Regions from separate parts of the Mesorhizobium sp. WSM4307 genome, predicted to be linked through region 3. Evidence: predicted binding sites of a transcription regulator. Region 3 holds the regulator's gene; each other region holds the start of a gene.
What was found. The regulator HrcA, encoded in region 3, represses chaperone genes, less so after heat shock. The targets are predictions, from matches to a motif close to GTTAGCACTCNCNNNNNGNGAGTGCTAAC.
Positions count from the first base shown of each region.

Region 1: the regulator HrcA is predicted to act here: its motif matches at 2,023-2,051, upstream of groES (co-chaperone GroES).
Region 2: the regulator HrcA is predicted to act here: its motif matches at 2,994-3,022, upstream of FJV83_RS27030 (co-chaperone GroES).

Region 1 is NZ_VFTB01000002.1:271,800-277,132, forward strand. It holds gene groL (chaperonin GroEL) at 1-1,600, opposite strand, end outside; gene groES (co-chaperone GroES) at 1,663-1,959, opposite strand; gene FJV83_RS04980 (TetR/AcrR family transcriptional regulator) at 2,137-2,763, opposite strand; gene FJV83_RS04985 (MFS transporter) at 2,889-4,073, shown strand; gene FJV83_RS04990 (D-arabinono-1,4-lactone oxidase) at 4,079-5,333, shown strand, end outside.
Region 2 is NZ_VFTB01000012.1:914-6,246, forward strand. It holds gene FJV83_RS27000 (sugar ABC transporter substrate-binding protein) at 1-369, opposite strand, end outside; gene FJV83_RS27005 (LacI family DNA-binding transcriptional regulator) at 433-1,476, opposite strand; gene FJV83_RS27015 (DUF6500 family protein) at 2,087-2,311, shown strand; gene FJV83_RS27020 (DUF1488 domain-containing protein) at 2,312-2,578, opposite strand; gene FJV83_RS27025 (hypothetical protein) at 2,575-2,829, opposite strand; gene FJV83_RS27030 (co-chaperone GroES) at 3,075-3,389, shown strand; gene groL (chaperonin GroEL) at 3,451-5,079, shown strand.
Region 3 is NZ_VFTB01000006.1:49,244-54,576, forward strand. It holds gene FJV83_RS15495 (sorbosone dehydrogenase family protein) at 1-670, opposite strand, end outside; gene FJV83_RS15500 (hypothetical protein) at 763-960, opposite strand; gene hrcA (heat-inducible transcriptional repressor HrcA) at 1,091-2,173, opposite strand; gene rph (ribonuclease PH) at 2,331-3,047, shown strand; gene FJV83_RS15520 (VOC family protein) at 3,231-3,641, shown strand; gene rdgB (RdgB/HAM1 family non-canonical purine NTP pyrophosphatase) at 3,641-4,303, shown strand; gene hemW (radical SAM family heme chaperone HemW) at 4,300-5,333, shown strand, end outside.

The DNA.
Region 1 (5,333 bases), on a different contig from region 3:
TGCCGCCGCCAGCCGACTCCTTCTTCGGAGCCTCCGCGATCATGGCTTCGGTGGTGACGAGCAGGCCGGCGACCGAGGCCGCGTCCTGGAGAGCCGTGCGGACAACCTTGACCGGATCGACGATACCCATGGCGATCATGTCGCCATATTCGCCGGTCTGGGCGTTGTAGCCGAAGGTCGCGCCCTTGTTCTCAAGGATCTTGCCGGCAACGATCGAGGCTTCCGCACCGGCGTTAGAGGCGATCTGGCGGGCCGGAGCCTGCAGAGCGCGACGCACGATGTTGATGCCAGCGGCCTGGTCGGCATTGGCGCCGGCAGCCTTGATGTTGGCCGAAGCGCGCAGCAGGGCCACGCCACCGCCGGCAACGATGCCTTCTTCCACGGCCGCGCGGGTCGCGTTCAGCGCATCGTCAACGCGGTCCTTCTTTTCCTTGACTTCGACTTCCGTCGCACCGCCGACGCGGATCACCGCAACGCCGCCCGCCAGCTTGGCGAGACGTTCCTGCAGCTTCTCCTTGTCGTAGTCCGAAGTGGTCTCTTCGATCTGCTGCTTGATCTGGGCAACGCGACCCTGGATCTCGGCCTTCTTGCCGGCGCCGTCGACGATGGTGGTGTTCTCCTTGGAGATCGACACCTTCTTGGCGCGGCCGAGCATGTTGAGGCCGACATTCTCAAGCTTGATGCCGAGGTCTTCCGAGATGACCTGGCCACCGGTGAGGATGGCGATGTCTTCCAGCATGGCCTTGCGCCGATCACCGAAGCCCGGAGCCTTGACGGCGGCGATCTTCAGGCCGCCACGCAGCTTGTTGACGACCAGCGTGGCCAGGGCCTCGCCTTCGACGTCTTCCGAGATGATGAGCAGCGGCTTGGAGGTCTGCACGACGGCTTCGAGAACCGGCAGCATTGCCTGCAGGTTGGAGAGCTTCTTCTCGTGGAGGAGGATGTAGGCGTCCTCGAGATCAGCGACCATCTTGTCGGCGTTGGTGACGAAGTAGGGCGAGAGATAGCCGCGGTCGAACTGCATGCCTTCGACGACTTCAAGTTCGGTCTCGGCGGTCTTGGCTTCCTCGACGGTGATGACGCCTTCGTTGCCGACCTTCTGCATCGCTTCCGCGATCATCTTGCCGACCGACTCGTCACCATTGGCCGAGATGGTGCCGACCTGGGCGACTTCCTCGGAGGTCTTGATCTTCTTGGCGGCCTTGCCGAGCGCCGCGACGACCTCGGTGACGGCCAGGTCGATGCCGCGCTTCAGGTCCATCGGGTTCATGCCGGCGGCAACCGACTTGTGGCCTTCCTGGACGATCGACTGCGCCAGAACCGTCGCGGTCGTGGTGCCGTCGCCGGCGATGTCGTTGGTCTTCGAAGCAACTTCGCGGACCATCTGCGCGCCCATGTTCTCGAACTTGTCCTCAAGCTCGATTTCCTTGGCGACGGTGACGCCGTCCTTGGTGATGCGCGGGGCGCCGAACGACTTGTCGATGACGACGTTGCGGCCCTTGGGGCCGAGCGTGACCTTCACCGCATCGGCGAGGATGTTGACGCCGCGCAGCATGCGCTCACGGGCATCACGGGAGAATTTTACGTCTTTAGCAGCCATTTTTAGCTCCTGGCAGGGGCTTGCGATAAAGCCCGGAATTCAGTTGACGGTGAGGCCGATGATCAGCCGATGATGCCCATGATGTCGGATTCCTTCATGATCAGAAGGTCTTCGCCATTGAGCTTGACTTCGGTGCCCGACCACTTGCCGAACAGGATGCGGTCGCCAGCCTTGACGTCCAGGGGGACCAGCTTGCCGCTTTCGTCGCGCGCGCCGGAGCCGACGGCGATGATCTCGCCTTCCTGCGGCTTTTCCTTGGCCGTATCCGGGATGATGATCCCGCCGGCGGTCTTGGATTCGGATTCGACCCGGCGAACGACCACGCGGTCATGAAGCGGGCGGAACTTCGACTTTGCCATTTTTTCTTCCTCGAATGAGAACGGTGAGAAACAGTTCCTCCGTCCGGCGAAGCCGGACATATAGTTAGCACTCACCAAGGGCGAGTGCTAACGTGGCGCTGAAATAGGCCGCCGACCTGCGAGAGTCAAGGCGCGCGGCAGCCTCGAAAGGCGGTAATTTTTTCCACGGATTGCGGCTTAGAGAAACAACCGCAACTGCGTGTGGATGATCGACCGGTAATCCTCGATGGTCCGGCGGCCTTCCGGCTGGCCCTGCGCGAGCGCCAGGCGCACCACGCCACCGGCGAGCTGGAAGATCAACAGGACCATGCGTTCGAACTGCTCATGCTTGCCCGGCTCGATCAAGGTGGTGACCTGGTCGCAGAACATCCTGGCCTGATGCCGGGTTTCGGCGATGTCGAGATTCTTCAGCGCCTTGTCGGCCTGGATGGCGTTCTGCAGGTCCTGGATGGCCGGATCGCCGGCGACGCGGCCGAGGTAGTCGTCAAGCAACCGGTCGGCGGCGGCGATGACGTCCTTGGCTTCGCGGACATCGGCGAGGATATCAGTCAATCGCGCGCGGCTCACCTCCGAAAACCGCTCATAGAGCATCGCCAGGATCGCCGACTTGTTGGGGAAGTAGTGATAGACGGTGGCGATTGGTCCGCCCGCCAACGCGCCGACTTCCTTCATGGTGACGGCGTCGATGCCCTTCTCGCCGATCAGCCGCATGGTCGTCGACAAGATGGCATCGATGCGCTCGCGGCTGCGCTCCTGCTTGGGCTTGCGCCTCGGTTCGGTCGCTGTTCGCCTTGCTTCCACCATACACCGGTCTTTCGCACGAATTGCCAAATTCTGGTTGACAAAAAATATGATCAAGTATCAGTTTCTAAAATACTGACAGATTGTCAGTTTTTTTGCCGTGCGACAAGGGACGTTGGGAGGCGGCTTTGGCATCTGGTGACGCGCATGCCGGAAGCGGCGACTGGCTGGTCGGCAATCCGACCGGCGGGCAGCTTGCCTCGGCGCTGTGGATCGGCTCGGTCGGCCTGCTCATTCTCGGCCTGCAGCCAGTGCTGCTCGGCGCTCTCTACACGGAGGGCCATGTCAGCGGCGACGAACTGGCGCTGGTCGCCACCGCCGAGATGATCGCCATTGCCATCGGTTCGGCGATCGTCGCGATGCTGCTATCGGCCCGCAACATGCGCTGGAAAAGTGCGGTGCTGCTGCTCCTGCTGGCGCTGGCGAATGTCTGGACGGCCTATGCCGCCGGGGCCAATGCATTGATGGCGGCACGCGCCTTGGCCGGCCTTGCCGAAGGCGGGCTTGTCGCGGTCGCCACCGAGCTGATCGCCCGTTCGCGGCGCGCCGAACGCATCGGCGGCTTTTTCGTCACCATGCAGACGCTGGCGCAATGCGCGCTTGCCCTGCTGCTGGCGCTTTATGTCATCCCGGCCGCCGGATCGGCCGGCGGCTTCCTCATTCTCGCGGTCGTCTGCGTCCTGTCGCTCATCGTCGCCTTCGTCGTCCCCACCGATTACGCCATTCTGCCCAAGGACGAGAACCTCGCCAATGTGCTGACGATTCCTTCGATTACCGCCCTGTTGTGCGTCTTCTGTTACTTCATGTTCTTCGGCTCGGTCTGGGCGTTTCTGGAACCGGTTGGCGCCCAATTCGGCATTGACGGCCGCACAGTCGGCCTGATCGTCTCGGCCAGCCTGGCGGTTCAGGTCCTGGGCGCGATGACGGCGACCGTGTTCGAGGCGCGCATCGATTATCGGGTTGCCATCGCACTCATTGGCACTGTCGCGCTTGTCGCCTCGCTCGTGCTGGCCAGCGGACCTGGCCTCACCACCTTCTGGGTCGCCGCCCTGGTCATGGGTTTCATTCTCCTGTTCATCGTGCCCTACCAGATCCGCCTGGCGATCACGGCCGATGACACCCGCACCGCCGTGCTCCTGGTGCCGGCCGCGCAGCTCTTCGGCCTGGCGATCGGGCCGGTTGCGGCGTCGCTGCTCATCGACGGCAAGGATTTCCGCCCGGTTCCGGAATTCGCTGCCGGCAGTGCCTTGGCCAGTGTGCTGTTGCTTGGCCTGTTCATCCTCGTGGCGCGGCGTCGCCGGGTTGTTGCGTGAGCGCCATGTCGAACATCTGGAGCAACTGGTCCGGTTTTGTCACTGCCGCGCCGCGGCTGATCGCCAGCCCCGCCGATGCCAGCGAAGTTGGTGACCTCGTTCGCACCGCGCCCGGCCCGGTCCGTGTCGTCGGTGCCGGTCACTCCTTCACCCCACTGGTGGAATCCGAGGGCACGATCCTGTCTCTGGAAAAACTGGAAGGGCTGGTCTCGCATGACGCTGAAAAGCATCAGGCACGCGTGAAGGCAGGGACGCGGCTCGGTTCGCTCATGCACATCCTGCACGGCATCGGCCAGGGCCTGCCCAATATGGGCGACATCGACCGCCAGGCAATCGGCGGCGCGCTGGGAACCGCCACCCACGGCTCGGGGCCGACGCTCGGCGCCTATCACACGCAATTGGAGACGGTGCAGATCGTCGACGGGCTCGGCAAGGTCCGCGACTTCACCAGGGCAGGGGATCAGGACATGATCCACGCCATCGGCGTCGCGCTGGGTGCCTTCGGTGTCCTGAGCGAAGTGACGCTGAACAACATCGCGACCTACCGGCTGCGCCGCCGCAAATGGGTGCTGCCGATCGGCGACATGCTGCGCGATTTCGAAAAGATGATGACCGCGCACCGCTCGGCCGAATTCTACTACATTCCGTTTTCCGGCTACGCGCAGTTCATCGCCAGCGACTTCAGCACCGAGGCGACCACCACGCGCCCGACCGACGATGACGAAGGCTCCTTGCGCACGCTGCGCCGGTTGCGCACCGGGCTCGCCTGGCTGCCGTCACTGCGCCGCCGCCTGATCCTCGGTGCCGTCGCGAAAGTGCCGGCCGAGGATTATGTGCAGGACTGGCTCAACGTCTATGCCAGCGACCGCCAGACCAAGTTCAACGAGATGGAATATCACCTTCCCTTCGAGGAGGGGCCGAAGGCGCTGGCCGAGATCATCGCGCTCACCGAAAAGCACTTTCCCGAAGTCTATTTCCCAATGGAGGTGCGCAGCGTCGCGGCTGATCGGTTCTGGCTCTCGCCCTTCTACAACAGGCCGACCTGTTCGATCGCCGTCCACCACGACGCGGCGAGCGATCCGTTGCCCTTCATGCAGGCGGCCGAGCCGATCTTCCGCAGGTATGGCGGCCGGCCGCATTGGGGCAAGATGCACAGCCTGAAGGCGGCGGATTTCAAGAAGCTCTATCCCCGTTGGGACGACGCCATGGCGGTTCGCCGCGACATCGATCCGCAAAACCGATTCGTCTCGCCCTACATGG
Region 2 (5,333 bases), on a different contig from region 3:
GTAGGTGCCGGTCTTGACATGCGCCGGCGACAGGCTGGCGAAATAGGGCAGGGACTTGGCCCAGTCGGTGATGTCCTCCAACTGCCCGGCGGCGGCGAATGAAGGGGTGTAGATCAGGTCGAGCGACAGCGCGTCGGGCGCTGTCCCGCCGGCGGCGGCGGCGCCATATTTCGGGATGATCTCGGCATTGGGGATGATGTCGAGCTTGATCTGGTCCTTATGCGCCTTGTTGTAGGCATCGACGATGCGCGGCATGAAATTCGAGCCGTCGGCGCGCACCCAGATGTTGGCGGTGTCGGCGGCGGCAGCGCCGAGACCACCGCCCAGTACGGCAGCGGCCAGGGCCAGTTTGGCAATCACGTTCCTCATGTTCTCCTCCTCCAAGGGTTGGCCGCGGTGCGCGGCTTGGCGCGGTCACGCGGCGCTGCGTTTTCAGCCGTCCGGTGGGCGGCCACAGGACTGACGCACCACCAGCCGGCACGGCAGTTTTCGAATGCCCGGCGCGGCGGGCTGACCGCCGACCAGGGAAAGCAGGGTCAGCCCGGCCTCGCGCCCGAGGGCGACCAGGTTCATGTCGACCGAGGTCAGCGGCGGACGCGTCGCTTCGGCGACGATCTCCCAATTGTCGAAACCGATGACGCCGACATCGCCTGGAACGTCGAGGCCGCGCTCGCGCAAGGCATCGATGACACCGCGCGCGATCTGGTCGTTGCCGCAAAAAACGGCGTCGGGCCGTTCGCTCTTGCCGTCGAACAATTGCGCCACCGCTTCATGCCCCCAGGCTTCCGACCAGGCGCCGAGCAGCGGCGCGGTGACCGGCAGCCCGTTTTCGGCGAGCACGTCGCGATAGGCCTGGGCGCGGGCGTGCACCACGGCAAAGCTCGCCGGCCCGCTGACATGGGCGATGCGCCTGCGCCCAAGCCGGCAGAAATGTTCGACCGCCAGCCGCGCGCCGCCGGCATCGTCCGAGACGAAGGCGACGGCGTCGGGATCGGGCTGGGTAAAGGCATAGATCACCGGGATGCGCAGATTGGCGAGATCGACGGGCAGATGGCGGTCGATGCGCTTGCCGGTGGCGATGATGCCGTCGACGCGCTTGTCGAGCATGGCCTCGACATGCAACTGGCCCAGCCGCGGATCCTCCTCGACATTGCACAGGAACACCGAGACGCCATTGTCGACCAGCGCGTCCGAAATGCCCGACATCAGCGGCAGCGAGAAGCGGCCATAAGTATCGTTGGTGAGCAGGCCGACGGTGAAGGAGCGGCGTCTGAGCAGGCTCTGCGCCAGGCTGTTGGGCCGGAAGCCCAGGCTCCGCGCCGTCTCGCGGATGCGCTCGCGCGTCTCGGCGGTCATGCGCCCCTGGTCGTTGAGCGCCTTCGAGGCCGTGGCGACGCTGACGCCGGCCCGCGCCGCCACGTCACGCAAGGTGACGGGCTTGGGGAAAACCGGAACAGGCTGATCGTCCGATGCCATCGAGAATCCTGAGTTGGGAAAAGGTTTTCTCTTACAGGCCGGAGCATGGCCCGGCCAATGGCCGAGCCCGATCGGAACTGTTTGGAAAAACCTTTTCTCAAGTCGAGGCTAAGCCAGATCGGGAGATCGTTCAAGGGGAAAGTTGACGTCCGTGATCGCTTCGCCGCAAGGGTCTGCCGAAGAGCGACGCCAGGCGACATTTTCCAAAGTACCGACAGAACGGCCGTTGGGCCTTAACGTTTCCGCAAGCATTTCCCCGTTAGTTCGGTTGCCATGGCCTCGTGGCGGAGCGGCTACGCTGGAGACGGCAAATCTCTGAAGCCTCGGTTCGATCCCGAGGCGAGGCCTCCAAAAACCCTACAGCCGAGAATCTGTGCCCGACCTTCTGGCACACTGCGCATGGATCTGCCGCAGATCTGGGCCATCGTCGATGTCTTGACTGGCCAGCCAGGCGTGATCAGGCAAGAGATGATGGTCGGCATGAGCCCGCGCGAGGCCGAGGACATGGTCGTGCAGATGAATGTAGGCGACATCAGGAGAGGGCGGAGCGCAAGGGTTGAACGTTCCGGGGTGGGCCAAGGCCCGCAACACCAAAACAAGAAGGATTCCCGTGAGAGCGAGCCTGAGGCAAAAGATACTGGAGGTCTGCGACCGCAAGATTTCCGAGAAAGGGCCCGCCGTCGGCCTGTCGTTCTACGCGTTTTTCGCCAACAGGAATGACGACCCCGAACTGCTGATGGAAGCAGCGGAATGGTGGATCAGGACCCACCGCCTCGACCATTTCGAAAAAGCCGCGAAGATACGGACGATGATCGAGGACATGGACCTCGGCTGATCAGCCGAAGTCGTCGGATGTCAGCACATACATGCTCTTGCGCGTACGGCCGTAGGCCTTCGACGCAACATCGCGGATGACGCTGCTCTCGGTGTCGAACGTTGCGAGGTAGCCCGCTTCATCGGCGCTGGTTCGCGGCTGGATCTTGCTCATCGCATCGACGGCAACCGAGAAGGAAATCTGGAACATGCCGTCATGGCCGACGAAGCGGATGCGCTTGCCGGCTTCGTCATAGCTGCGGCTGCGGTTGGGGAAGGTCAGGCTCATGTTTTTGCCTCCGTTGCGGCGGCCTTCTTGGTCGCCCGCTTCTTCTTCGGCGTCGGGTTCAGGGCTTCGGCGACGCGATCCGCCTCTTCCTTGGCCAGGCGCAATGTCCTGAGCTTTGCGGTCTTGATCTCCCTGGCCCGCGCCTCGGACATGTACTCGGCGGTTGCCTTGTTGCGCTCCGCCGTCTTCTTCTGCTTGTCGACGAAGCGGGCTTCAGCTTTTTCCATGATCGTCTGATTGCCGTCAGTCATCGCATAAATCTCCTTGGGGCTGGAATCGAGAAAATGAACTTGTCCGATAAATAGGCATCCGACCGGCAAAATTCAATTTTTTGAATTATTTGACCGCCTCCGGATATCACGAAACGGCAGGCCGAAATAATACTTTTCAATATTTAATCGCCCTGCGAATAATTTTTGGCACTCCTATCTATCGAGTGCCAAAGCGCCTATAGGAAGGGCGCGGCCGCCTAAGCCGGCCCCAGAAAGAAGTTTTCATGAAGTTTCGGCCACTCCACGACCGCGTCGTTATCCGGCGCGCCGAAGGCGATACCAAATCCAAGGGCGGCATCATCATTCCCGACAATGCCAAGGAAAAACCGCAGGAAGGCGAAATCATCGCCGTCGGCCCCGGCGCACGCGACGAAAACGGCGCGCTTGTGCCGCTTGACGTCAAGGCCGGCGATCTGATCCTGTTCGGCAAATGGTCGGGCACCGAGGTCAAGATCGACGGCGAGGACCTTCTGATCATGAAGGAAGCCGACATTATGGGCGTCATCGAGAAGAGCGTCGAAGCCAAGAAGGCCGCCTGACTGGAGCGCCGCGCCTTCCGCGCGGGGTTCGTCCACTCCAAATTCGAACGGGATTGAAAAAATGTCTGCCAAGGAAATCAAATTCGCCACCGACGCGCGTGACCGCATGCTGCGCGGCGTCGAGATCCTCACCAATGCGGTGAAGGTCACGCTCGGCCCCAAGGGCCGCAACGTCATCATCGACAAGGCCTATGGCGCGCCGCGCATCACCAAGGACGGCGTCACCGTCGCCAAGGAAATCGAGCTTGCCGACAAGTTCGAGAACATGGGCGCGCAGATGGTGCGGGAAGTGGCCTCGAAGACCAACGACCTCGCCGGTGACGGCACCACCACCGCCACCTTGCTCGCCGCCTCGATCCTGCGCGAAGGCGCCAAGCTGGTTGCCGCCGGCATGAACCCGATGGACTTGAAGCGCGGCATAGACCAGGCGGTCGCCGCCGTTGTCGTCGAGATCAAGGCCAAGGCGAAGAAGGTCAAGTCGTCGGCCGAGATCGCGCAGGTCGGTACCATCGCCGCCAATGGCGATGTAACCGTCGGCGAGATGATCGCCAAGGCGATGGACAAGGTCGGCAATGACGGCGTCATCACCGTCGAGGAAGCCAAGACCGCCGAAACCGAACTCGATGTCGTCGAGGGCATGCAGTTCGACCGCGGCTATCTCAGCCCGTATTTCGTCACCAATGCCGACAAGATGCGTGTCGAGCTGGAAGAGCCCTATGTGCTCATCCACGAGAAGAAGCTCGGCAATCTGCAGGCTATGCTGCCGATCCTCGAAGCGGTGGTGCAGGGCGGCAGGCCGCTGCTGATCATCTCCGAGGACGTCGAGGGCGAGGCGCTGGCCACGCTGGTCGTCAACAAACTGCGCGGCGGCCTCAAGGTCGCGGCCGTCAAGGCCCCGGGCTTCGGCGATCGCCGCAAGGCGATGCTGGAAGACATTGCGGTGCTGACCGCAGGCCAGATGATTTCCGAGGATCTCGGCATCAAGCTCGACAACGTCACCGTCGAGATGCTCGGCCGCGCCAAGCGCGTGCTGATCGACAAGGACACCACCACGATTGTCGACGGCGCCGGCACCAAGGCCACCATCCAGGCGCGCGTCGCCCAGATCAAGGGCCAGATCGAGGAGACGACCTCCGACTACGACAAGGAAAAGCTGCAGGAGCGGCTGGCCAAGCTGTCGGGCGGCGTTGCCGTCATCCGCGTCGGCGGCGTCACCGAGTCGGAAGTCAAGGAAAAGAAGGACCGCATCGACGACGCGCTGAACGCGACGCGCGCGGCGGTCGAGGAAGGCATCGTGCCCGGCGGCGGCGTCGCCCTGCTGCGTGCAAGGTCGGCACTATCGGGCCTCAACGGCGCCAATGCCGATGTCACCGCCGGCATCTCGATCGTGCTGCGGGCGCTTGAAGCGCCGATCCGCCAGATCGCCGAGAATTCCGGCGTCGAGGGCTCCATCGTCGTCGGCAAGCTCGCCGACGGCAAGGATCACAATCAGGGCTTTGACGCCCAGAACGAGACCTATGTCGACATGATCAAGGCCGGCATCGTCGACCCGGCGAAAGTGGTGCGCACCGCGCTGCAGGACGCCGGCTCGATCGCAGCGCTTCTGATCACCGCCGAAGCGATGATCACCGACATCCCGGCCAAGGATGCGGCACCGGCGGGTGGCGGCGGCGGCATGGGCGGCTACTAAGGATGCAGCCGGCCTTGGAGGGTGGTTCATAGAAGTCACCTTTCAGCCTGACCTGAATCCGAGCCGGCTTCAGGAGCCGGATCTTGCCGCCGGGGGATTTTCTCCCGGCGCGCAGGCCTCTAGCCGATGAGATCGATCCATGATCGTGTTCGCGCGGAAGCCGCAGACGGTCGTCACGACCGAAACCACCGAGGACAACCGCTTCGACCGCATCCGCAGGATTGCCGCCGACAAGCACTAGAAATCGGATTCCG
Region 3 (5,333 bases):
GCGCCTTGCCCATGTCCTCGGCGACGTTCGAACCGGAGCCGACCGACAGATAGAGCGTCTTGCCATCCGGCGAAAAGACGATGTCGCGGGTCCAGTGATGGTTCGAGGGAATGTTGGCGACGATGATTTCCGGTTCGCCGGATGCCTTCAGGTCGCCACCGCGGTAGGCAAAGCGCACGATGCTGTCGCTGTTGGCGACATATACCCATTGCGGATCATCGCCCGGCGGATAGAAGGCAATGCCATAGGGCTGGTTGAGATTGCCGGCGAAAATGCGGTCCTCGGCGGGCTTGGCGCTGTCCTTGGCCAGGCGATAGACGCGGATCTGGTTGGCTTCGCTGTCGGCGACGAACAGGTCGCCATTAGGTGCGACGCGCACGGCGCGCGGATTTTCGATGCCGGAGGCGATCAGTTCGGCCGAAAAACCCGGCGGCAATTGCGGCTTCGCGCCCGTCGGCATGTCGGCAAGGCCGGCGCTGTTCGACACCGACTTGGTGACGTAAGGCTTCGGCAGGTCTTCCGGCTTGATCAGGCGGCGCACGCCCGGTCTGTCGGCACGCCAGTCGCCAAAGGCGGCCGCACCCTTCAGCACCGGCTGGTCGGCCTGCTGGGCGAATGCCGCGCCTGTGAGAAAGAGGGCGGGGATCACCAGTCCGGCCAATCGGATCATCTTGTCCTCCATCTGGTCGCGAAGGAAACCAACGGCCGGCTTGTCTCCGGGTTCCGCCTCACTCGACCTGATGAGGAAGCGAAAGTCCGGCTTTATGTCCCGGCCGCGTAAAAATCGTCGTCGAGGCGTTTTTCCAGCGCGACGAGATCGGCCGGCAGCGGCAGGCCCATGGCGCGCATTTCCCGCAATTTCTCGCGCAATTGTTCCTGGATTTCGTGCTGGTCTTCCGGCTGGTTGACCATTTCCTCGAGCAGCAGGCTGATCCGGGCCTTGAGTTCTTCGAGCGCCATTCTTTTTCTCCTTGCTGCCCGTTTCGATTTTGGCACTAAGGTGCAGAGCTTCAGGTCAGGCCGAGCCGAAAATGGTCGATACCGAGAACCGGAGCGTACTGGTCGTACGCATCACCCGAACATCCACACCTTAGCGCAACATGCGCGATATCAACTGCGCCGTATAATCGACCATCGGCACGATGCGGGCGTAGTTCAGCCGGGTCGGGCCGATGACCCCGAGCGCGCCGACGACGCGGGCGTCCTTGTCGCGATAGGGCGCGACAACCAGCGACGAGCCCGACAGCGAAAACAGCTTGTTTTCCGACCCGATGAAGATGCGCACGCCCGATCCCTGCTCGGCGAGGTCGAGCAGCTGGATCAGCCCGTCCTGCGTTTCCATGTCCTCGAACAGATGCCGCAGCAGCTCGATGTCGGCCTGGGCGGTGACGTTTTCGAGCAGGTTGGCGCGGCCACGCACGATAAGCCGTGCCGGCAGGCCGCTTTCGGCGCCCGCCCACACCGCCAGGCCTTTCTCGACGAGGTCCTGCGACAGCGTGTCGAGGGCCGCTCTCGTCTCTTCCTTGATGCGGGCGATTTCGGTGCGCGCCTCCGCCAGCGTACGGCCGCGAATATGGGCATTGAGGAAATTCGAAGCCTCGTGCAACTGCGAGACGGTGATGCCCGCCGGCAGCTCGACGACGCGGTTCTCGACGTCGCCATTTTGCGACACCAGCACGGCGAGCGCCTTGGTCGGCTCGAGCTGGATGAATTCGATATGCTTCAGCGCCACCTCGTTCTTGGCGGCCAGCACCAGGCCGGCGCCGCGCGACATGCCCGACAGCATCTGGCTGGCCTCGGTCAGCATGTGCTCCAGCGTCGCGCCAGAGCCTGAGGCCCGCACCTGCGCCTCGATGGTGCGGCGCTCCTCGTCGGAGAGGTCGCCAAGTTCCATGAAGGCATCGACGAAGAAGCGCAGGCCGGCCTGCGTCGGCAGCCGTCCGGCCGAAATGTGCGGCGCGTAGATCAGGCCGAGATGCTCGAGGTCGCTCATCACATTGCGGATGGTGGCCGGCGACAGCGAGGACGGCAGGATGCGCGACAGGCTGCGCGAGCCCACGGGCTCGCCATCCCTGAGATAGGAATCGACGATGCGCCGGAAGATGTCACGAGAGCGCATGTCGAGTGATTGAAGTGCGAGCGGCTGCGAACCCGGATCGATTGCCTTGGTCATTCGGCCAAAAACCTCCGTCCTCAGGATATAGACTTCGGCAGGGTGGGCGCAACCTGTCTCTGTATCGGATCGCCCGGTCCGTTTTCCTTTGCGCGCTGCCCCCCATGCGGCTAAAAGCCGGCCACGATTCCGAAAAATGACTGGGAAAGAAGCCTGAATGCGCCCCTCCAAACGCCAATTCGACGAAATGCGCGCCATCTCCTTCGAGCGCGGCGTCTCCAAGCACGCCGAAGGTTCGTGCCTGGTGAAGTTCGGCGACACCCATGTCCTGTGCACCGCGAGCCTCGAGGAGAAGGTGCCGGGCTGGATGCGCAATTCCGGCAAGGGCTGGGTGACGGCCGAATATGGCATGCTGCCGCGCTCGACCGGCGAGCGCATGCGCCGCGAGGCCTCCGCCGGCAAGCAGGGCGGCCGCACGCTGGAAATCCAGCGCCTGATCGGCCGCTCGCTGCGCGCCGTGGTCGATTTGCAGGCGCTGGGCGAGCAGCAGATCACCGTCGATTGCGACGTCATCCAGGCCGATGGCGGCACCCGCACCGCCTCGATCACCGGCGGCTGGGTGGCGCTGTACGACTGCCTGCGCTGGATGGAAGCCCGGCAGATGGCCAGTGTCTCGAAGGTGCTGAAGGACCATGTCGCGGCGATTTCCTGCGGCATCCATGACGGCCAGCCGGTCATCGACCTCGATTATCTCGAGGATTCCGCGGCCGGCACCGACGCCAATTTCGTCATGACCGGCAAGGGCGGCATCGTCGAGATCCAGGGCACGGCCGAGGGCGAGCCTTTCTCGGAAGACCAGTTCGCCGAGTTGATGGGCCTGGCCAAGAAAGGCATTTCGCGGCTGGTGAGTTTGCAGCAAATGGCGGTGGTGTAGGTTTTTGATGCCGAGCCCAGGCACCCCCCTCTGGCCTGCCGGCCATCTCCCCCTCAAGGGGGGAGATCGGATGTCATCTCGGCCTTCGCCAATCTCCGGCGTTGCAAGATGGGCGGCGAGATTGAGGCTGCTGATCTCCCCCCTTGAGGGGGAGATGCCCGGTAGGGCAGAGGGGGGTGCCTCGTGACACCCAATGCAATTTTGGAATCAGCGCTCTATGTGACTGATCTCAACGCGGCCGAGCATTTCTACACCGACATCCTCGGCCTCACGTTCCTCGGCAAGGTCGACGGCAGGCATCTTTTCTTTCGCTGCGGGCCGGGCGTGCTGCTCATCTTCAACGCCGAGGCAACCAAGATCCCGCCGGCGCCGGATGCCCGGCTGCCGGTGCCGCCGCACGGCGCGGTCGGCGAAGGTCATCTCTGCTTTGCCGCCAGCGCGGATGAAATTGTGGCTTGGAAAGCGCATCTCGAGGCGAAGAAGATCGCCATCGAAAGCGAATTCGAATGGCCGCAAGGCGGCCGTTCGCTCTATATACGCGACCCCTCGGGCAATTCGATCGAGTTCGCCGAGCCGAGAATCTGGGGCCTTTGATGCATACACTTGATGGCAAGAAGATCGTCGTCGCCAGCCACAATGCCGGCAAGCTGCGCGAATTCGCCGACCTGATGGGACCGTTCGGCTTCGAGGCGAAGTCGGCCAAGGACTACGGCCTGCCTGAACCGGACGAGACCGGCACGACCTTCGAGGAAAACGCCTACATCAAGGCGTTGGCCGCGGCGAAGGCGACCGGCCTGCCGGCGCTGTCGGACGATTCCGGCCTCTGCGTCGACGCCCTCGACGGCGCGCCCGGCGTCTACACCGCCAACTGGGCCGAAACCCCTGACGGCAGCAGGGACTTCGCCATGGCCATGCAGCGCACCGAAGTGGCTTTGCAGGAAGTCGGCGCCGCCTCGGCCGAACGGCGCAAGGGCCGCTTCGTCGCCGTCATTTGCCTGGCCTTTCCCGACGGCGCGGCCGAATATTATCGCGGCGAGGCCGAAGGCACGCTGGTCTGGCCGCCGCGCGGCGAGCTCGGCTTCGGTTACGACCCGGTGTTTTTGCCCAATGGCTTCGACAAGACGTTTGGCGAGATGAGCGCTGAGGAAAAGCACGGCTGGAAACCCGGCCAGCCGACGGCGCTCTCACATCGCGCCCGCGCCTTCCAGAAATTCGCCCAAGCACGGTTGGATCTGCCTAGATTGGGCTCGGCATGACCGGACCTGGCATGATCATGCCGCTCGACCGCAGCCCCGGCTTCGGCGTCTACATCCATTGGCCGTTCTGCGCGGCCAAGTGCCCCTATTGCGACTTCAACAGCCATGTCCGCCACCAGCCGGTCGACCAGGAGCGCTTTGCCGCCGCCTTTGAGGCGGAACTGGCGACGATGCGTGAGCGGACCGGGCCGCGCGAGGTGACCAGCATTTTCCTCGGCGGCGGCACGCCCTCGCTGATGAAGCCGGAGACGGTGGCCAGGGTTCTGGACGCCGTGGCGAAGAACTGGACGGTGCCTGACGGCATCGAAGTGACGCTGGAGGCCAACCCGTCCTCGGTCGAGGCCGAACGCTTTCGCGGCTATCGCGCGGCCGGCGTCAACCGCGTCTCGCTCGGCGTGCAGGCCCTGAACGACAAGGATTTGCGCTTCCTCGGCCGGCTGCACAATGTCGACGAGGCGCTGCACGCCATCGGGCTCGCGCGCGAAATCTTTCCGCGCCTGTCCTTCGACCTGATCTACGCCCGGCCGGGCCAGACGCCGGAAGCCTGGGCGGCCGAGCTCGAACAGGCGATCGGCCACGCCGCCGACCATCTGTCGCTCTACCAGCTGACCATCGAGGAAGGCACGCCCTTCCACGCCCTGCATGCGGCAAAGAAATTCGCCATTCCCGACAATGACCACGCCGCCGACCTCTATGCTTTGACGCAGGAGATCACCACGGCGCACGGCCTGCCGGCCTATGAGATTTCCAACCACGCCCGGCCGGGCGCGGAAAGCCGGCACAATCTGACCTATTGGCGCTATGGCGAATATGTCGGCGTCGGCCCCGGCGCGCATGGCCGCTTCGTCGAGAACGGCCGACGCACGGTGACGATCGCCGAGCGGATGCCGGAGACCTGGGCCAACCTCGTCGAGGCCAAGGGCCATGGCGTCACCGGCGGCGAGATCCTGACACGTTCGGAAGAGGCCGACGAATTCCTGCTGATGGGGCTGAGGCTGGCCGAAGGCATCGACCTTTCGCGCTACGAAGC